3 regions of the Nesterenkonia sp. YGD6 genome follow, and region 1 is predicted to be linked to each of the others. Evidence: predicted binding sites of a transcription regulator. Region 1 holds the regulator's gene; each other region holds the start of a gene.

The links. The regulator LexA, encoded in region 1, represses DNA repair genes until DNA is damaged. The targets are predictions, from matches to a motif close to TCGAACANNTGTTCGA.
Region 2: uvrA (excinuclease ABC subunit UvrA) is a predicted target of LexA. The motif match lies at 1,606-1,621, and genes of this name have one in related genera.
Region 3: LTI14_RS02185 (LexA family protein) is a predicted target of LexA. The motif match lies at 2,968-2,983, and genes of this name have one in related genera.

What each region holds. Positions count from the first base shown of each region.
Region 1 is NZ_JAJOYY010000001.1:183,983-191,219, reverse strand. Features, by position in the region: gene hflX (GTPase HflX) at 1-38, shown strand, start outside; gene LTI14_RS00870 (ATP-dependent DNA helicase) at 41-2,068, shown strand; gene LTI14_RS00865 (CapA family protein) at 2,219-3,502, shown strand; gene lexA (transcriptional repressor LexA) at 3,572-4,291, opposite strand; gene LTI14_RS00855 (LysM peptidoglycan-binding domain-containing protein) at 4,610-4,975, shown strand; gene LTI14_RS00850 (histidinol-phosphate transaminase) at 5,028-6,167, shown strand; gene hisB (imidazoleglycerol-phosphate dehydratase HisB) at 6,206-6,823, shown strand; gene hisH (imidazole glycerol phosphate synthase subunit HisH) at 6,820-7,237, shown strand, end outside.
Region 2 is NZ_JAJOYY010000004.1:321,650-328,886, forward strand. Features, by position in the region: gene uvrA (excinuclease ABC subunit UvrA) at 1-1,484, opposite strand, end outside; gene LTI14_RS08640 (HAD hydrolase-like protein) at 1,805-2,653, shown strand; gene LTI14_RS08645 (MBL fold metallo-hydrolase) at 2,659-3,351, shown strand; gene LTI14_RS08650 (DEAD/DEAH box helicase) at 3,330-6,008, shown strand; gene LTI14_RS08655 (alpha/beta fold hydrolase) at 6,005-7,237, shown strand, end outside.
Region 3 is NZ_JAJOYY010000001.1:471,526-478,762, reverse strand. Features, by position in the region: gene LTI14_RS02195 (hypothetical protein) at 670-1,221, opposite strand; gene LTI14_RS02190 (restriction endonuclease) at 1,357-2,409, opposite strand; gene LTI14_RS02185 (LexA family protein) at 3,001-3,438, shown strand; gene LTI14_RS13310 (Y-family DNA polymerase) at 3,420-3,938, shown strand; gene LTI14_RS02180 (DinB/UmuC family translesion DNA polymerase) at 3,893-4,732, shown strand; gene LTI14_RS02175 (histone-like nucleoid-structuring protein Lsr2) at 4,926-5,228, opposite strand; gene LTI14_RS02170 (hypothetical protein) at 5,796-6,488, opposite strand; gene LTI14_RS02165 (hypothetical protein) at 6,703-7,008, shown strand; gene LTI14_RS02160 (hypothetical protein) at 7,041-7,237, shown strand, end outside.

The DNA.
Region 1 (7,237 bases):
TCGCCGAGTTCCAGGTCCAGGCAGAGCCGACGCCTTGAGCGTGAGCACCAGCCGGTCCACGGGATACCAGGAGACCACGGACCTGCTCGAGCGCGCCGTCACCGCCATGGGCGGAGTCAAGCGCGAGGGGCAGGTGACCATGGCCGAACATGTGGCCATGGCGCTGCGCAAGCGCCGTCACCTCCTGGTCCAGGCCGGGACCGGCACGGGCAAGTCACTGGCCTATCTGGTGCCGGCGGTGGTCCACGCACTGGACGCGGAGAAGCCGGTGCTGATCTCCACCGCCACGCTGGCGCTTCAGGCCCAGATCATGGGCCGTGATCTTCCGCGCCTGCTGGAGAACATCGCCGAGCACGTGGACCGACCGGTCGACGTGGCCCTGGTCAAAGGCCGGGCGAACTACGCCTGCAAGCACAAGATGGACGGCGGCTTCCCCGAGGACGACGACGAACAGGCCCTCTTCGCCTTCGCCGACGAACCCACCGGCGGGGTCACCGCCTTCGAACCCGGCTCTCAGCTGGGCAAGGAGATCGTGGCGCTGCGCGAGTGGGCCGAGGTCACCGAGACCGGGGACCGGGATGACCTGCCCAACGGGGTGACCGACCGGGCCTGGCGGCAGATCTCGGTGAACGCCGTGGACTGCATCGGCCCGCGCAAATGCCCGATGGCGGCAGAGTGCTTCTCCGAGCGAGCCCGGGAGAAGGCCAAGGACGCCGACCTGGTGATCACGAATCACGCCATGCTGGCCATCGATGCCTTCGAGGGGCTCGACGTGCTGCCGGACCATGACGCCGTCATCGTCGATGAGGCCCATGAACTGGCCGACCGGGTGACCTCCGCGGTGACCGCGCAGCTCTCCGCACAGATGATCAAGGCCGCGGCCTCCTCCGCTCGGCGGCACACCGCCATCAACGTCGAAGCGCTGCAGAGCTCCGCGGTCGCCGTGGAGGCGGCCTTCCACCGGATCGACTCAGGCCTGCTAGCGCGCGGCCTGAACCCGCAGCAGCGCGAGGCGGTCGAGCTGGCCCGCAACGCCGCACGGACCGCACTTTCGGACTCGAAGCCGACCGGTGACGCCGAGGCCGATCCCGGGCGCAGCACCGCCAGGTCCCGGATGCAGGCCGTGCTCGACACCGCCAACCGGATCCTGGACTCCCCGGACACCCCCGACGTGGTCTGGCTCAACAGGCCCGGAGCGTTCGTGCCGGGTCGGGGCTACCAGGAGGCAGATCTGGATGAGTCCCCACTCATCTACGTCGCACCCACCTCGGTGGCCGGGCGGCTGCGTGAAGGCCTCTTCGGTGATCGCACCGTGGTGCTGACCTCCGCGACGCTGACCATCGGCGACAGCTTCGACCCCGTGGCCGGGTCACTGGGCCTGGCGGGGGAGAAGGCCCCGGCCTGGGACGCCGTGGATGTGGGTAGCCCCTTCGACTACCCCAAACAGGGGGTGCTCTATGTGGCCAAGCACCTGCCGCCGCCGTCGATGAAGACCGCCCAGGCCCAGCGTGATGAGCTGGCCGGTCTCATCGAGGCCTCCAAGGGTGCGACCCTCGCGCTGTTCTCCTCTCGCCGCGCCGCCGAGGAGGCGGCCGAGGATCTGCGGCAGCGCCTTGATATCCCTATCCTCTGCCAGGGCGACTCGACGATGTCCGCGCTGGTGCGCGCCTTCGCTGAGGATGAGGAGACCTGCCTTTTCGGCACCATGAGCCTCTGGCAGGGCGTGGATGTGCCCGGCCGGTCCTGCCGGCTGGTGGCCATCGACCGGATCCCGTTCCCACGACCGGATGATCCACTGGTCAGTGCGCGCAGCCAGGAGGTCACCAAGCATGGCGGCAACGGGTTCATGCAGGTCGCTGCCACCCACGCCGCCACCCGGCTGGCCCAGGGTGCTGGACGGCTGATCCGCACCTCGGAGGACAAGGGGGTGCTGGCCATATTGGACTCACGCCTGGCCAATGCGCGTTACGGCGGCTTCCTGAAGCAATCGATGCCAGATTTCTGGCCCACCGTCAACGGGGATCTGGCCCGCGGGGCGCTGGCCCGGCTGGCCGAGTCAGACGGCTAGCTCGACCTGTGAGGTGAGTCGGGTGCTGGGAGCTGGGCTCAGTGCGCTTCCCGGGTGAGGCTGCAGAAGAGAATCAATCCCACATGATGGGTGACCACGGGAGGCTCACAGACGATGTCGGATCCAAGACGCACCACAGGCTCAGGCCCCATGACCTGCTTCTGGGTGCTGGCGGCAGCGCTCACCCTGGCCGGCTGCGCCGAAGGCGTTGGGGATGACGACGCCGCGCCCGCTGTGCCGACCGATGCGCACAGCGATACTGACACCGCGCGGCCCGACATCGACGACGATGAAGCCGACCAGGCGGAGACTGACGAACCTCAGCCGGAGCAGTTCACCATCGCCGGCACGGGGGACATGCTTCTCCATGGCCCCATCATTGACGAGGCAGCTGCGCTCGCCGACGGCGCAGACTACTCGTTTGCGCCGCTGATGGGCGGGGTTGAAGATCTCATCAGTGGTGCTGATCTTGCCCTGTGCGGGCTGGAGGTGCCGATCGCCCCAGAGGGTGTGGAGCCGGCCGGTTATCCGGTGTTCGCGGCCCCGCCGGAACTCGCCGGGGATCTCGCCTCGGTGGGTTTCCACGGCTGCTCCACAGCAAACAACCATTCCTTCGACCAGGGAACGGCCGGGCAGGAGCGCACGCTCGACGTCTTCGACGACGCTGGCCTGGGACATGCGGGAACCGCGCGAACTGAAGCCGAAGCCGCCCAGCCCCAGCTCTACACGCTGGAACGCGGCGGACAAGAGGTGACGGTGGCGCATGTGGCCACCACCATGCTCCACAACCAGGCATATCCACCGCCGGAGGATGAACTGTGGCGCGTCGCCGATGTCACTCCCGAGGAGCTCACAGACCAGGCGGCCCAGGCGCGCGAGGACGGCGCCGACGTCGTCGTCGCCTCTGTGCACTGGGGTGAGGAGTATGTCCACCAGCCCGCTGAAGAGCAGCGGGACTATGGCGAGCAGCTGGCAGCCGGTGGTGAGATCGACGTGGTGTTCGGCAGCCATTCGCACACGCCCCAGCCGCTGGAACACCTCGAGGGCGGCCCGTCAGGTGAGGGCATGTGGGTGGTGTGGTCCATGGGCAATTTCCTCTCCAACCAGGACGAGGCCTGTTGCATCCCAGAAACTGCCAGCGGAACAGTGGTCTACGCAACGGTCGAGGTCAGCGACGAGGACGCCGAGGTCATCTCCATGGACTGGCTGCCCGTCACCGTGGATCGCGGCCCGACCGATGATGAGCCTCACCGAGGGATCTGGCCGCTGCGCGACCTCGCCGAGGGGAACATTCCGCCTGGGGTCGAACTCAGCGCGGAAACCGTTGAAGACCGGTGGTCGCGGGTCCTCGACGTCATGACGGAGCAGGAGCTCCGCGAGGATCCACCGTCACCCACGGGGGAGGAACCCACGGTGGTGCCGCGCCGGGACTAGGACGCCGGGTCTCGGAGGGCCGGGAAGAGCTGGGGGCACCGCGGCGTGTGTGGGGGACCTGCAGCTGCCTCAGAGGCTGCGCAGCACCGTGACGACCTTGCCCATGATGGTGGACTCGTCGCCGAGGATCGGCTCATACTGCCGGTTCTGCGGGAGCAGCCAGACGTGGCCGTCGCGGCGCTTGAGCGTCTTCACGGTCGCCTCGTCGTCGAGCAGGGCGGCGACGATGTCGCCGTTCTCTGCGGTGTTCTGCCGACGCACCACGACCCAGTCGCCTTCGAAGATGCCGGCCTCGATCATGGAGTCACCGCGGACCTGAAGCATGAACAGCTCGCCCTCGCCGGTGAGCTGCCGCGGCAGCGGCATGATGTCTTCGACCTGCTGATCGGCCAGGATCGGTCCACCGGCCGCGATCTGACCCACCATGGGAATCTCAGAGATCCGGCTGTCGGACTGGGTGCGGTAGCCCTGCAGCTCCACCACTGCGTCACGTGCCGCAGATTCGGCCTCCTGGGCCTGTTCGCTGAGCACGGGGGCGCCGGCAGAGTCACGCAGCACCTCCATGGCGCGCGGTCGCCCGGGCACCCGTCTGAGGTAGCCCAGCTCCTGGAGCCGCGCCAGCTGGTGAGTCACCGAGGAGAGTGAGGCCAGCCCGCAGGCGTCGCCGATCTCACGCATGGAGGGAGGGTAGCTGCGCTCGGCCAGCGACTCCTGGATGACATCGACGATCTGCCGCTGCCGATCCGTCAGTCGCGGCGCTGCCGATGAGTCCCTGGTGTTCCGCGCCATTGCTGCCTCCGTAGTTGTGCTGAGCGTTCTGCGTCCCGATGAAGCAGTGCCGGACCCGAGCGGACCGAGCTCCGAGCGGACCGAGATTCGACCCTGTACCGAAGCGGGGCTGACCCCGCCGGGACCCGTGTCAGCATCCATGTCAGACCCTGCTGGTGGACTGTTCACCGTGAGATTCGCTTCGAAGATCACTTCGAACTTGGCGCTCAGGTTACTCGAAATCGTAGAGAGATTCCATTGATTCTGCGGCGAGTCTGGTCAAGATTCGAAACTATGTGCTAGAAATAGTACACACGTTCGAATGAGAGGTTCTTCCCCATGAGTACAGCACCGCTTGCACTTGCACCTGTTGACTCCGCACCGGCTCCGGCAGTGCACCTCACTCGCCGCGGTCGCTTCCTCCTGTTGGGCCTGCCCGCGTTGGCAGTCCTGGCGGTCGCACTGTTGGGTGCGCTCATGCTGGCCACCTCGCTGCTGAACCAGGCGCAGGCCTCCTCGGGCGACGTCCCAGGCGTGGACGCACAGGTGGTCACGGTCGGCGCGGGGGACACGCTGTGGAGCGTCGCGGCCTCCGTGGACTCCGAGGAGCACGCCCAGGTCCTCATCGGGCAGATCGCTGAGCTCAACGGTCTCAACGGCTCCGAGCTCACCCCGGGCCAGGAACTGTTCGTCCCAAGAGACTGAGCAGACCGCGGGAAGCTGAAGTCGGTGCGCATCACCCGGCTAGAATGTCCCGGTGACTTCATCCCGTGCCAGGAACCTGTCCCGACTGCCGCTGCGCGAGGAGCTCCAGGGTCAAGAACCCTACGGAGCCCCGCAGCTGAGCGTGAAGGCGATGCTCAATGTCAACGAGACCACCTATGACGTTCCGGCCGATGTGGTCGATGCCATCGGCAAAGAGGTCCGCGCCGCGGCCGCCCAGCTCAATCGCTACCCGGACCGCGAGTTCTCGGTCCTGCGACAGAAGCTCGCCGAATACCTGAACCGAGACCTCGCCTCCGAGGGAGAGCCGGCCGAGCTGACGGCCGAGCACATCTGGGCCGCCAACGGCTCCAACGAGATCATGCAGCACATCCTGCAGGCCTTCGCCGGCCCGGGCCGCTCGGTGCTCTCCTTCCCGCCGACCTACTCGATGTACCCGCTCTACGCCCGCGGCACCTACAGCGAGTACATCGCCGGGACCCGCGCGGCTGACTTCACCCAGACCCCTGACGACGTCGCCGCGCAGATCCGTGAGCACCGTCCCCACGTGGTGATCCTGTGTTCGCCGAACAACCCCACCGGCACCGCACTCTCGCTGGAGACCGTGGAGGCCGCCTATGCCGCCGCCGAGGAATCTCAGACCATGGTCGTGGTGGACGAGGCCTACGGCGAGTTCCGCCAGTCCGGAACCGGCTCGGCGCTGGCGCTGCTGCCCGGGCGGGAACGGCTGATCGTCTCGCGCACCATGAGCAAGGCCTTCGCGCTGGCGGGTGGCCGACTGGGCTACCTGGCCGCGGCCCCCGAGGTCACCGACGCCATGCGACTGGTGCGGCTGCCGTACCACCTCTCCGCGGTGACGCAGGCGACCGCCGTCGCCGCCCTGGACCACTCGAGAACCCTGATGGCCAATGTGGAACGGATCAAGGAACAGCGCGACAGGATCGTCACCGCGCTGGAGCAGATGGGTCTGCACCCGGCGCCGTCGGACGCCAACTTCGTCTTCTTCGGCGGCCTCACCGACGAGAAGGCCGCCTGGCAGCACCTGCTCGAGGACGGGATCCTGATCCGAGACGTCGGCATCCCCGGGCATCTGCGCGTGACCGCCGGCACCGAGGAGGAGACCGGCGACTTCCTGGCCTCGCTGCAGCGATTCATCACCAGCACCACCGCGTAGACTGAAGCGTTGGCGTACCCCACCACCAAGCAGGAGTTATGGGAGCAGAATTGATCTCCGGGCGCATCGCCCAGATGGAACGTGTCACCAGCGAGTCCAGCGTCAAGGTCCGGATGGACCTCGACGGGACCGGCACCTCGAACATCAGCACCGGTGTGCCGTTCTATGACCACATGCTCACCGCACTGTCCCGGCACTCCCTCATCGACCTCGACGTCGAAGCCTCCGGCGACACCCACATCGACGTGCACCACACGGTCGAGGACACCGCCATCGTGCTCGGCGAGGTCTTGCGCGTCGCCCTGGGAGACAAGCGGGGCATCCGACGATTCGGCAATGCCACCATCCCGCTGGATGAGGCGCTCGCCCAGGCCGTGGTCGATGTCTCCGGCAGGCCCTACCTGGTCCACTCCGGGGAGCCCGAGGGTCAGCAGTACCACCTCATCGGTGGGCACTTCACCGGTTCCATGACCCGCCATGTCTTCGAGGCGATCACGTACCACTCCGGGATCTGCCTGCACATGACCCTGCTCGGCGGACGCGACCCGCACCACATCGCCGAGGCCCAGTTCAAGGCCTTCGCCCGCGCGCTGCGCGAAGCAGTGGAGTCCGACCCGCGCACCGACGAGATCCCCTCCACCAAGGGTGCCCTGTGACCGGCAAGCCCGACGTCGTCGTCCTGGACTACGGCTCCGGCAACACCCACTCCGCGGTCCGTGCGCTTGAGCGCGCCGGCGCGGACGTGATTCTGACCAAAGACACCGACGCGGTGCTCAACGCCTCCGGGCTGGTGGTGCCCGGTGTGGGCGCCTTCGCGGCGGTGATGGCTGCGCTGCGTGAGATCGACGGACCCCGCTGGATCGGCCGCCGGATCGCCGGGTCCCGCCCGGTGCTCGGCATCTGCGTCGGGCATCAGGTGATGTTCGACCGCGGAGTCGAACACGGCATTCCCGCCGAAGGCCTGGGGGAGTGGCCCGGTGAGGTCACAGCCCTGCCCGAAGATGCCGTGGTCCCGCATATGGGCTGGAACACCGTGCGTCCGCCCGAGGACAGCGTGCTCTTCGACGGGC
Region 2 (7,237 bases), on a different contig from region 1:
TCGAGCAGGAAGTTCAGCCGGGCCAGGATCTCTTTGAGCACCTGGTCGGCGATGGTGGCGTCGCGGGCGGAGAGCTTCACGGTGGAGAAGAACTCGGCGCACTTGTCCAGCGGCAGCCGGGCGATCTCAGCGATCGAGGCGCCCTGCACGGTGACCGCGAGCGCGGCGGGGTTCAGCCGCTGGCCGTTGCAGGCCGGGCAGGGGATCTGGCGCATGTACTGCGCGTAGCGGTCCCGGGCGTTGTCGGACTCCACCTCGAGGTGCTTGCGCGAGATGTAGGAGAGCGCGCCTTCGAACCCGGTGGAGTAGGTGCGTTCGCGGCCGAAGCGGTTGCGGTACTGCACGACGACCTTGTGGTTGCGGCCGTGCAGCAGCGCCTTCTGCACCTTCTTGGGCAGGTCCTTCCACGGGGTGCGCACCGAGAAGTCGAGCTCATTGGAGAGCGCGGTGATCAGCCGGAGCCAGTAGTCCTTGGAGGCCTTGCCCAGGGCCCAGGGGGCGATGGCGCCGCCTTCGAGGGAGAGGGTGTCATCGGGGATGACCAGGTCGATGTCCACCTCGAGGCTGGAGCCGATGCCGGAGCAGACCTCGCAGGCGCCGAAGGGGTTGTTGAAGGAGAAGGAGCGCGGCTCGATCTCGTCCAGCGCCAGCGGGTGTTCGTTCGGGCAGGCCAGGTTCTCGGAGAAGGGCCGCTGCTTGGGGCCGGTGAGGCCTTCGGGGACCTTGTCGTTGGTGGGTTCGCCGTCCTCGTCAAGGTCGACCAGGTCGATGACCAGGCGCCCGTCGGCGAGCTTCAGCGCGGTCTCCACCGAGTCGGTGAGCCGCTGGCGCATGCCCTCGCGGATCACGAGCCGGTCGATGACCACTTCGATCTGGTGCTTATAGGTCTTCTCCAGCGTGGGCGGTTCGCTGAGCTGGATGATCTCGCCGTCGACGATGGCGCGCGAGAAGCCCTCGCTGGCGAGGTCGCGGAAGAGGTCCTTGAACTCGCCCTTGCGGCCGCGGACCACCGGGGCCAGGACCTGGAAGCGGGTCTTCTCGGGGAAGCCCAGGACCTGGTCGACGATCTGCTGCGGGGTCTGGCGTTCGATCTTCTCCCCGCAGGTGGGGCAGTGCGGGATCCCGATCCGGGCCCAGAGCAGGCGCAGGTAGTCGTGGATCTCGGTGACCGTGCCCACGGTGGAGCGGGGGTTCTTGGAGGTGGACTTCTGGTCGATGGAGACCGCCGGGGAGAGGCCTTCGATGAAGTCGATGTCGGGCTTGTCCACCCGGCCGAGGAACTGCCGGGCGTAGGCGGAGAGCGACTCGACGTAGCGGCGCTGGCCCTCGGCGAAGATGGTGTCGAAGGCGAGCGAGGACTTGCCGGAGCCGGAGAGGCCGGTGAACACGATGAACGAGTTGCGCGGCAGCTCGACGGTGACGTTTTTGAGGTTGTGCTCGCGCGCACCCTGGACCACGATCCGGTCGGCTTCGGCATGACCGATCGTGCCGTTGGTGGCGGATTTTCGTCGCGCACCCTCGGCGTAGTAGTCGTCCACGGATTCGATGATGGCTGTTTCGGCTGCTCGCTCTGACACGTGATTCAGTGTAGAACCCCTGACCCGTTCGAACAAACGTTCGAAGCCAGGGCGGGGTGGGGCGGTTCGCGCGTTCGGGACCGGGCGCTCCCTGCGTCGAGAGGCGGATTCTCCGCGCATCCGACCCGGCTTTCGGGCCCAAGTGCTCGGAGATTCCGCCGCTCAGCGCGAGGTGGCGTTCATCACCCCGACGACGGCGCCGCGTCGGTCCATGTCAGAATGGCGCCGTGATCTCTGACTCCCCCGCCGCCCCTGCCACCGCCCGCCTCACCGTCGACTCCCCCGCCGACGCTGCTGACACCTCCGACATCCGGGTGGTGCTCTTCGACCTCGACGGCACCCTGGTCGATCCGGCCGGGGCGATCACCCTCGGCGTCGTCCATGCATTGGGCGTGCACGGGATCGAGATCCCCGATCAGGAGGTGCTGGACTCGTTCGTCGGTCCGCCGCTGGCCACCTCGCTGGCCAGCCTGCCCGGCGTCACCGAGGCGCTGATCCCCTCGATCGTGGAGGAGTACCGGCAGCGTTACCTCGCCGAGGGCATGCAGGCGAGCCGGGTCTACCCGGGGATCGAGGAGCTGCTGCGCACACTCAACGCCGCCGGTGTGGTCTGCGCGGTGGCGACCTCGAAGCCCACCGGACTGGCCGAGCGGCTGCTGAGCATCCAGGGCATTCGCGAGCACTTCGCCGCGGTGCACGGCTCCCCCGAGGACGAGTCCGTCCCGCACGACGGCAAGGGCCCCATCCTCGGCGCCGCGCTGGAAGCGATCGGCCTGGATCCCGCCGCGGGGCCGCTCAATGAGACGGCCCCCGACGCCAGGGTGATCATGGTCGGTGACCGGATCTTCGACGTGGACGGCGCCGCAGCCCACGGCCTGCGCTGCATCGGCGTCCGCTGGGGCTACGCCCCCGCCGGAGAGCTGGAAGAAGCCGGGGCGTACCCGATCGTGAGCACCACGGAGCGTCTCGAAGATGCGCTGATCTCGGCCGGGATCCTGAGCCCGGCCAAGCAGCTGGCCTATGCGCCGGGCGACGTCCGCTTCGTGACTCCGCGAGGTCGCCAGACCTTAGACTGAGCCCTATGGCCTCTGACAGTTCTCTGCTCTACGATCTCCCTGCGATCACGCTTCGCCGCATCTCGGTCTCCGAGATGAACAACAACGTGTATCTGCTCACCGCGAAGAAGTCCGGGGTCCAGGTGCTCATCGATGCCGCCGACGACGGCGGGGCCATCCGCGGTCTGCTCGCTGAAGCCGCCCAGGACACACCCTGCCCGCTGGAGCTGACCGCGGTGCTCACCACGCACTCGCACTGGGATCACATCCGCGCCCTCGAAGAGCTGCTCAACGCCCCGGGGGCCGGAGCTGCAGCAACCTCCGGCCCGGAGTCCGCGGCCGGCGCCGAGGACGCGCCCGCCATCGAGGCCGAGAAGAACGTCACCATCGACCGGCGGCTCAGCCACGGCGAGGTGCTCTCCTATGACGGCGTCGACCTGAACGTGATCCACCTGCGCGGCCACACCCCCGGGTCCATGGCCTTCGTCTACCGGGTCGAAGACGGCCCCACCCACATCTTCACCGGGGACTCGCTCTTCCCCGGCGGCGTCGGGAAGACCTGGTCGGCCGAAGACTTCGCCACGCTGCTCGACGACGTCGAGGCCCGGCTCTTCGCCGACTACGAGGACGACACGATCATCCACCCCGGCCACGGCGACCCCACGACGTTGGGCGCCGAACGCGCCCAGCTCCCCGCATGGCGGGAACGCGGCTGGTGAGCGCCGTGACCGCCGCCAAGCGGCTGCACAAGCTGGAAACCTCCGCCGAAGGCGAAGGCCCCGCCGGACCGGAGGAGCTCTACGCGGCCTTCGAAGCCTGGACCCAGACCCAGGGGCTCACCCTCTACCCCGCCCAGCAGGACGCCATCCTCGAGCTGGCCGACGGCCAGCACGTCATCATGGCCACCCCCACCGGCTCCGGCAAGTCCCTGGTCGCGACCGCGGCGCACTTCTTCGCGCTCTCCCGCGGCGAGCGCAGCGTCTACACCGCCCCGATCAAGGCGCTGGTCTCGGAGAAGTTCTTCTCCCTGGTGGAGATCTTCGGCGCCGAGAACGTCGGGATGGTCACCGGTGACTCCTCGGTCAACGCCGGCGCCCCGATCGTGTGCTGCACCGCGGAGATCCTCGCCAATGAGGCGCTGCGCGACGGCCGCGACGCCAACGTCGGCCCGGTCATCATGGACGAGTTCCACTTCTACGCCGATCCGCAGCGCGGCTGGGCCTGGCAGGTCCCGCTGCTGGAGCTCACCGGCCGCGCCGAGCCCGGCACCCCGGGACACGGCGCCGCCGGCAGCCGGGCGCAGTTCCTGCTGATGTCCGCCACCCTGGGCGACACCTCCCGGTTCGAGGCCCGGCTCAGTGCAGGGACCGGGCGCGACGTCGTCACGGTCTCCAGCGCCGAACGTCCGGTGCCGCTGAGCTATGAGTACTCCACCACCGCGCTGCAGACCAAGCTCGAGGAGCTGGTCACCACCCACCAGGCCCCGGTCTACGTGGTGCACTTCTCCCAGCGCGAGGCGGCCGAGCGCGCCGTCGGCCTGGCCTCGCTCAACGTGGTCTCCAAGGGCGAGCGTGAGGCGATCCGGGTGAAGCTGGAGACCTTCCGCTTCGCCAAGGGCTTCGGCAAGACGCTGAACCGGCTGCTCCGCGCCGGGATCGGGGTCCACCACGCCGGCATGTTGCCCAAATACCGCCGGCTGGTCGAGCAGCTCGCCCAGCAGGGCCTGCTGAAGGTCATCTGCGGCACCGACACCCTCGGGGTCGGGATCAACGTGCCGATCCGCACGGTGCTGCTGACCGCGCTTAGCAAATACGACGGCACCCGCACCCGGCAGCTCAACGCGCGCGAGTTCCATCAGATCGCCGGTCGCGCCGGCCGGGCCGGGTTCGACACCCACGGCACCGTGGTGGTCCAGGCGCCGGAGCACGTGATCGAGAACAACGCCTCGATCGAGAAGGCCCGCGCCAAGCACGGTGACGATGAGAAGAAGGTCTCCCAGGCGATCCGCTCGGCCGGGAAGAAGAAGCCCCGTGACGGGTTCGTCTCCTGGAGCGACAAGACCTTCGAGCGGATCATCACCGCCACCCCGGAGCCGATGGTCTCCCGGATGAAGGTCAGCTACTCGATGGTGCTGCACCTGCTGGAGCGGCCCGAGGACCCGATCCGGGCGATGCGCCGGATGATCCTCGCCGCCGATGAGACCCCGGCCCGGAAGGCCCAGCTGCAGCGGCAGGGGCTGCAGATCCTGCGCGAGCTGCTCACCGCCGGGGTGCTGGAACGCCTGGAGCGTCCCGATGAGGACGGCCGCACCGTGGACCTCACCCTGGACCTGCAGGACAACTTCGCGCTGAACCAGCCGCTGGCACCCTTCGCGGTGGCCGCGGTGGAGCTGCTCGACACCGAGTCCGAGTCCTATGCCCACGATGTGATCAGCGTGATCGAGTCGATCCTGGAGACCCCGCACCAGATCACCGGCGCCCAGGTGAAGCAGCTGAAGTCGGAGAAGATCGGCGAGCTCAAGGCCGATGGCGTGGAGTATGTGGACCGGATGCGGATCCTCGACGAGCTCACCCACCCGCAGCCGCTCGCCGAGCTGCTGACCCAGCAGTTCGAGATCTACCGCACCGGCGCACCCTGGGTCTCCGACTATGCGCTGCAGCCGAAATCGGTGGTCCGCGACATGCTCGAGCGGGCCTTCGACTTCACCACGATGGTGAACCACTACCAGATCGCCCGCTCCGAGGGCGTGCTGCTGCGCTACCTCAGCGACGCCTATAAGGCGCTGAAGCAGACGGTCCCGGAGAACCGGCTCACCGAGGAGCTCGAAGACCTGCTCGCCTGGCTGGGCGAGGTGGTCCGGCAGACCGACAGCTCGCTGCTGGAGGAATGGGAGCGGCTGCAGGCCGGCGATGACCCGGAGAAGCTGGCCGAGCTCGCCGCCATGGAGGCTGACATCTCCGCGCTGGATCACCCGGACCGGGTCACCTCCAACGCGCGGGCCTTCAAGGTCATGGTGCGTAACGCCCTGTTCCTGCGCGCGGAGCTCTTCGCCCAGGAGAAGGAGGCGAAGCTCGCCGAGCTCGACGCCGAGCACGGCTGGGACAAGGACCGCTGGGGTCAGGCGCTGGACGCCTACTTCAACATCTACGAGGACCTCTACACTGACGCCCAGTCCCGCGGGCCGAGCCTGGTGCGGATCGACGTCTCTCCGAAGGACACCCCGGACCCGGAGCGCCGCTACTGGCGGGCCGTGCAGGTCCTGGATGACCCGGACTCCCACCACGACTGGGGCATCCACGCCTGGATCGATCTCACCGCCTCGGATGAGACCGGGGCCCCCGTGGTGATCATGGACCGGGTCGGCGAACTGGGATGACCAGGGCTGGTTTGGGCGCCGCCGGTTCAGGAACACCTGAGGCCAGTACCGCGGGGGCGACGTCCACGCTGATCGACGGCACCCAGATCACCGATCACTGGCTCGATGTGCCGTTAGACCACCAAGCGCCGCTGGACCACCGGGCGCCCGACGGTGAGCGGGTCCGGATCTACGCCCGGGAGTTCATCGCCGCGGAGGCCGCCGCGCAGGGCCGGGAGCATGTGGAGTCACTCCCCTGGCTGCTCTTCCTGCAGGGCGGACCCGGCGGGAAGGGCACCCGGCCGGCGAAGCTCGGCGGCTGGATGTCCGAGGCCGGAGCCAAGTTCCGGATCCTGATGCTGGACCAGCGCGGCACCGGACTCTCCACCCCGCTCACCCGGCACTCCCTCGCCGCAAGAGGCGACGCCGCGGCTCAGGCCGCATATATGCGCCATTTCCGCGCGGATTCGATCGTCAAGGACGCCGAGGCATTCCGACGGGCGCTGGGGCTGGCGTCCTGGAGTGTACTGGGGCAGAGCTTCGGCGGGTTCGCCACGCTGAGCTATCTCTCCTTCGTCCCGGAGTCGCTGGACCGGGCGCTGATCACCGGCGGCCTGGCGCCGCTCACAGGTCACGCGGACCGGGTCTACCGTGCCACCTACGCCAAGATGCGGGCCCGGAACTACGAGCACTTCGACCGGTTCCCGCAGGACCGCGAGATCCTGGACGCGGTCTTCGCCCACCTGCGCACCCACCAGGTGCAGCTGCTCGACGGATCCCCGCTGACCCCTGCCCGGTTCCAGCTGGTCGGGATGCTGCTGGGTGGCAACGCCCGCGCCGATTCGCTGCACTACCTGCTCGAAGAAGCGTTCACCGGGCCGGAGCGGACCGAGCTCTCAGACACCTTCCTCGCGGGCGTGGGTCAGCAGCTCTCCTTCGCCGCGAACCCGATGTACGCGGTGATGCATGAATCCATCTACGGCCAGCCCGCCAAGCTGACCGACGGACGCGCCGCGACCGGCTGGGCGGCCCAGCGGGTGGGCGCCGAGTTCCCGGAGTTCGACGCGGAGGGCACCTCTCCCCTGCTGCTGGGCGAGATGATCCTGCGCGAACACCTGCTCCTGGACCCGACGCTCAAGGACCTGGTGGAGGCGGCGGACCTGCTCGCCGCCGTCGAAGACTGGGAGCCGCTCTATGACCCGGCCCAGCTGCGCCGCAACCGGGTGCCCACCGCCGCGGCGCTCTACACC
Region 3 (7,237 bases), 290 kb from region 1:
CCGTGTCCGAGGTGGGCTGGTCCAGGTGCTCATTCAGAGAGACGGTGATCCGCGCGTTGAGGATGTGCCGGCGCAGCTGACTCATAGCCAGCCACCGGTCGGTGGGGTTCGCCGGATTGCTCATCGACTCAGTATCGCGCGGAGGGATCATTGGAGTGAAGAGGGAGCGTCGGCACAGTCTCAGGGGGCTTCTAGGGGGCCAGGACACACGGATGTTGACGGGGTTTCAGGGTTTCGCTGGGATGTTAGCCGGAACACGGGCCTCAGGTCAGCGATCTGTCGTCAGCGCGAGGTACTACGTCGCATGGAGATTTGTCCAGGACTGCTGCGAGAACAGCCGGGCCACCTCATTGGTGATGTTTTGGGCACGCTGAGTGATCGAGGTGAACTGCGCCGGGTTGAGACCGAGCTTCTCGTGCCACCTGTTCCGGAGCCAGTCCGAGAGGCCCAATGAATTTTTCCAAAAGGACCACCCCGCGGTGGACGGTGAACACCCCGTTCAAAGTTCCGGCATGAGTTAAAACGCAACCCAAGTTGATCGTCTATCGATCTCGTCTGACTCTTGGGCCAAGATCTGCTCCGGTAACGTCAGACGAAGAGCGCCCGGAAGGGAGGTCTCGCTTCCTGGTCCGGGCGTTCGGTACGACCCGAGAGCGCCGGCGCTCAATGTTAGAACCCTTCAGTGCCGGCCAGTTCTGCCATCAGGGTCGAGTAGCTCCTCATGCTGGTGAAACCTGGGCAGAGGTTCGGATCATCGTAGTCAGCGGTGCCGCTGTCCACCGTGGTAGTGCTGCCCATGCCCGCCGGCGGGATGTTAGAGCTGTCCACCTTCACGAAGAGCGCGCAGACGCCCAGTGCGGAGACCGCCAGCTCGGAATTCTCTGCGACTTCGACGATCAGGATGCGCGGGCCCATGAACGAGGAGTTAAGCACCCATTCGTGCACCAAAGCATCAGAGGTCGCCGTCGGATCAGCAGAGTGCAATGCGACCGTCACGCCGTTGGCGGGGTCGTGCTGATCCTCGGCCTTGAACCGGTTCTTCGTCAGCTTCAGGCCCAGCGAATCCGTCAGTGCGCGCGACTGCATCGCACGCAGCACCGGATCCTCACCGAAGACGATGATCGTGGCACCACCGACCGAGCGGACCTTCTTGTCGAGGTCCACTGCGAGGTGATCGGTGTCGTAGTTGGGACCATAGGCCCTGATTTCATGGTCGTTCATCACGGGGTTGCTCCTGCTCTTCTCGGAGGTGATCGGCATGCGTGCCACGTCTGCAAGCGATGGATGGGGAGCAAGCGCTTCTCCTGGCGATTTCAGGCCTCGGCGGCATCAAAGGGACGATAGGCTCCACAAAGCTCAGGGCGGGTCACAGAGACGAGCACCTTCGAAATATCGTTGGGCTTGTTCGTTCATCGGTTCGATCCGTCCGTCGCGGGAGAACTGGAAGAGTGCCCTATCGACCTGGTCACCCCACTCTGCGGCGGCGCGTGTGTACCCGGCTGCGGAGAAGAACATCCAATGCGTGGCGCTCTCCCCGGCAGCCGCCCCGCGTAGACCTTGCAATGCTGGCCGGCCAGTGGGTCGCCCCTCCAGCTTGACCTGAGCCACTATCTTGCCCAAAACGGATGATTTACCCACGATGTCGATACCGCTATCTCCCGTGGTCACAGTGACAGAGACGTCGTCCCAGCCCATCCACTCGATCCATTCAGCAGCCAACACTTCGGCCTCGCGGGCAGTGTTCACGAAGCGCGCGTCCGGCTCTCGTCGCTGAGGTCTCCTTATGGTGCTCGCAGCGTTGAAGTCATTGATAATCTTCGCGGCCTGCTCGCCGTCAGTAACGGACAGTTTTACTGCGATACACGGGTAGGAGCGCCCGCCGTGTGTGAACCATCGATTCATCTCCGAAGTCTCACTCGAGGCGTCAGAGAGGTACAAACAGTAGTACATTTCGTCATCCAGGGTCTCAGGTTCGAAGACCGAAACACTCGCGGACAGCCGTGAGTTGATGAGTGCTTCTTCCAGCGTGCTGTGTTCTAGTTCGATTCTGATGGTGCCGTTCTTGAAGGCGATCACAGAACCTCGTGCGCCAGATCGGGGCTCTTGTCCGTGCTCCTCGACCCCGCTGATAAGGCCAGTCACGCCGATGAGCCGCGGTGGGGCATCCTGTGGAACCAGTGCGGTCAGCGTGCCTAAGGTGATGACCATGCTGAAGACGAACGTCGCCAGGGCGATCAGGAATGCCCATCCTGACGTGAGTCCCTGGTCTAGATGCAGATAGCCGCCAAGGCGGAGACTGCCAGCTGCTGCGATCACGCCGATCAATACGGATACCCCGCACCCAAGGCACGACCAGTAAGAATCCGATGTCGGTCCTTGGACATGCGAGTTTTCTTGTTCAGCTGACATCCTGTCGTGCTCCTGAGTCAAGAGAGGGCAACGAAGTAATCGTCGCAGAGAAGCCTACGAAGAAGTCCAGGGGACTATTGGGCAAACTACTCAGTGAACCGGCGGTACACAACAGGGGGCAGGCCAATTGCGTGTGATGAAGCAGTTGCGATGATCAACCTAAATGGGTAGCCGCCGATGACTAACGGGTCGGGGCAAACTCAAGTCTGCCGACTTAGACAGACTGACGGTTGCGCAGGGAGCGCTTCCTAAGAACCCTGGGACTTCTTCACCTCATCCGCGTGTTCGATCTCGCAGAAGCCGTAGCTCTAGCAAATGGCCCGATCTGAACCGCGCCACCAGGAATAGAGGCATGGCCTCAATGGAACTTTCATGGAAGACGTGTTCTTGATGCACCGAGGTCAGGGTCGCGCACCACGCGATTCCCTGCCCATAGAGCGATTGACCGCGTCACTCGGGCTAACCTTGCGAGAAACGAAACTGCCGAACGTGGCCTCATGCGAGGTCGGCGGCGGCGACTCGCGAAACTAGGGCGACCGTGATTTTGCCGCGTTGCTATCGAAGCTATGTTCGATAGATACTGAGGCTCCCATGCGTATCGAACAGATCCAGAGTCTCGATGAGACCGACGTAGCTCGGGGCCTCTTGCGGGCTCCCGAGTCCGTGGCTGCTGGCTATCCGTCCCCGGCCCAGGACTACCAGACAGCTCCGATCAACCTCTCTGAGTACCTCATCCGAGATCTCAACAGCACCTTCCTTGTCCGGGCCTCGGGTGACTCGATGGAAGGTGCCGGGATCAGTGACGGTGATGAACTGATCGTGGATCGCTCGCTGACCGCGGGAGACATGTCCGTGGTGGTCGCTATTCTCGACGGTGAAATGACCGTGAAGCGGCTGAGGCTTGTCAATGGGGGAGTGGTGCTCCAAGCGGAGAACCCTTCCTACCCCCCCCCCCCCCCGATTGAGGTTCAGGAGCTCTCTGAACTCGAGATCTGGGGAGTCGTCATCAAGTGCATCCACAACGTGTAGCCGGCCCTACTGATCTCGACGGCCGGGACTTCATTGGCCTCATTGATGTGAACAGCTTCTACGTCTCGGCCGAGCGGGTCTTTGACCCGAAACTCCGGGACCGGCCCGTAGTGGTGCTCTCAAACAACGACGGTTGCTGCGTCGCGCTCAGCAAAGAAGCCAAAGCACTGGGCATCCCGATGGGGGAGCCGTGGTTCAAGCTCGCAGCCTCGGCCGAACGGCTGAACCTGGTGGCGAAGTCCTCGAACTACGAGCTCTACGGCCAAATGTCGGATCGTTTTATCTCGGTCCTGCAGGACTGCGCGCCGGAGGTGGCGCAGTACTCGATCGATGAGGCGTTCGTGAAGGTCCGCGGCACTATGTCTGAGCTTCTGAGCTGGGCGAAGATGGTGAAGAACCGTCTCTGGAAGCACCTGGGTCTGCCGGTGTGCGTGGGATCGGGCGCACCAAGGTCTTGGCCAAGCTCAGCAACCGTGCAGCCAAGAACCTCGACCATCTAGGTGGGGTGTGTGTCTGGGAATCCGTGCCCGAGCGGCATCGAGAGCAGCTGCTCTCCAACCTCCCAGTCGATGAGGTCTGGGGAATCGCCGGTCGCATGGCGAAGCGGTTCAACGCAATGGGCATCGAGACGATCCAACAATTGCGCGACGCCGATCCGGTGATGATTCGGGACCGGTTCAGCATCGTGATGATGCGCCTGGTCTTGGAGCTGCGTGGAGTGCCGTGTCTGCCCTTTGAGGAAGCCACAGAGATCAAGGATCAACTGATCTTCTCCCGGTCCTTCTCTGAGCCGGTGACTACTCGGGCCACGATGGAGCAGGTGCTCGGAATCTATGCGCAGCGTGCCTCGGCTCGGCTGCAGAAGCATCATCGTCAGGCCAAGGTCGTGACGGTTTGGGCGATGACGAGCCATTTCAATGCTGATGGCGCGCACGGGCCGTCTGTCACGGTCAAGTTGCCCAGTGCCACGGCTGACCCAGTGGTGTTGACGCGAGCGGTGAAAGCGATTCTGCCGAAGATCCACGAGGGGGTGCGCTATGCCCGTGCTGGGGTGGTCGTGACAGATCTTCGAAAGACTGGGTTGGAACCGACCTTTGACGTGTTTGCGGACGCGCACGAGGATCGAGGGATCGGGCCATTGATCGAGTCAATCCGGTCGAAGCTCGATCAACCGGCTATCGGCCTCGGCGCGGCGGGGTTAAAGACTGGTCCTGGGTGGGAGATGCGTCGAGAGATGCGAAGCCCTCGATATACAACGCATTGGGACGAGCTGCCAGTCGTGCGCGCAGTCTAAGCACCACCCCCGGAGGCGCACTTGAGTAGGACCCGGGAACTGGGCCAATGACCTCCCGGGAGGTGAAGGACCTGGACACGTTGGATCTACCGCCGGCCGAGTGGGCGGCAAAGCGCTGACATACACCCCCTCCTGCCCACGGGGAGGACCGGCTGGCGTATTCCAGATGGGCAGTATGTCTCTCCGTCTGGTTCTAGCGCTTCTTGGCGTTGCGGTAGGCCTCGACGATGTCTCGATGCAGTCGACCTCGTGCGGAAACCTGGTGACCGTTCTTGACCGCCCACTCGCGAATCAGGCGAGCCTCATTCTGCGGTGACGGCGGCGCAATGGCCCGACCTTTCCGGATGTACTTCTTCAGCGTCTCTCGCAGCTCCTTGGCGTGTTCGTCACTGAGGTCAATCTCGTAGAACCGAGCATCCAGACCGAAGGTCACGGTCTCCTTCGCCTCACTGCCGTCGAGGTCGTCCACAAGAACCACTTCTACCTTCTGTGCCATCTCTAATGCCTTACTGTCTAAGCGAGGATTAGGCATCATTCGCGTCGTCCATCGCATCGGCTTCTGCAGGGAACGGTCCTGCAGAAGGTGTCGCTTACTGCAAGTACTACTGAAAAATAAAAGCTACAGGGCGGGACTTGAAGATAGCTGGTAGAGACTTCGCCCCGATGTGTAGAGCCGTCCGGCCTGCCGCGGGCTGGCTAGCACCAGGGGGCTCAACGGGGAGGAACCGGTAGCCGAACTTAGGTCATGGCGTTGAGCATCGAAGAGCGCGTTCGCCCGACGGGCCTGGACTCGTTCAGTTGCGGTGACGGGCTTGGCCCGCCTTCGGAGCAGGGATGACGCGCATACTTAAAAACCCGGCACGCCACCGCACGGGATCCCCCATAGGCCGGGGGCATCTGCAAATTTGTCCGCGCGACGTCGTACTAAGAGGCAATGGCGAGCCCAGCTTCACGGCGGGACGGTCCAAGTACTCGCGGAGTCCCGTGCTGTCCAGGGCGTGGACCTCGAGGCGCTGGTGATTATGGGACGGAACCAGCACCTGCGTTGAACGAAAACATGAGGTTAGAGAAGCGAGGCGAGACGTTCGTCCGCTACCGTTACGAACTCTTCCGTCTGCTCTCCGTCCGGTGCTCCGAATACCTCCATTACCGCGATGAGGCTTAGAGTGTTGGCTTGCCGCCACGTGATCATGTCCATGGTCATGTCGACCATCTCGCTCTCGACATCGATACGGACGGCGAGGGTTCCATCGCCGAAGGAGGGAAATGAGACGGGGGTGGGACGAAACGTTAGCGGCCCGTCTTCAGTCTCTTCAGTCCACTCGTCGCAGGTGTTGAATGCCTCGGTGAATGCCTCGAGTCCTCGTTCAGCGTCATCGTCGTCGAACACTGCGACCGTGTGGCTTAGCAGAGGACCGAAATCACCGGCGGAGAAATCGGCACTTGCTGTATCGACGGCTCCAAAGTCCTCCAGCAGTTCGAGTTCACACAGCGCGGCATCGTCATCTGTGTCATCTGAGGACTCGTCTGGGTCCTTTGTCCAGCCCGTGGGCATGTCGTCCAAGGTGAGCAGCGCCGCCTCGACGTCCAGGTCCCCAGACCCAACTTCGGCGTCCGGGGAGTTCTCCGACTCGCCGTTAGGAGCTTCTGAAGCGGCAGGGTCTATGGTCCGGGCGCGATCCTCACTGTCGCCCCCGCAGGCTCCCAGCACGAGCGTGAGAGACGCCAGACCAGCAATAAGTGCATTCCTGCGCATGCTTTCCTCATTTCCACTGAGTGTTTACCCTCACACCCTACCGTCGCTGCTCTGGGGCGACGGGCTTAGTAAATATTGAACTAGAGTTCAGCCATGCAGCGGCACGTGGAGATGCCCAACCGGCTGCGAATCAGGGCAGTAATGGCCTGGTTCTGGCTTCGCAACACCTGATGATGAGCCGGACGGAGAGTCGGACCAGTTCCCCAGGACCTACGTGGAGAAGCTCCGGGATGAGAATGCGAAGTACCGGCAGCGGGCGCAAGGGGCGGACGAGCTAGCGCATGAGCTGCACACGTGCCGCGTGGAGGCCACTGGGCGGCTCGCGGACCCTACGGACCTGGAGTTCTCCGAAGAGCACCTGGACGACCCGCAGAAGCTCACAGCAGCCATCGAAGAACTGCTGAACAGGAAGTCACACCTCGCGATGCGTAAACCGTTAGGCAATATCGGTCAAGGAGTCATGTCCCAGGGCACAGGTAATGTGGATCTTGCCGGTCTTCTACGAGCTGGCACGAAGTAACCTGAACTGCTTTGACCGAGAGGGAAAGACCGATGAAAACCCAAATTACCGCACTGTCCACCGTCGCATTATTAGCACTGACGGCGTGTGGAGGCGACGCAGACGAGTCATCGCAGGAGCCGGAAGACACCGTCACGGTCACTGCCGAGCCAGAGGACGCAGGCACTGAAGCCCAAGAGGACCGGATCGCCGAGCTTGAGGCGCAGGTAGAGCAGCTCGAGGCCGAGCT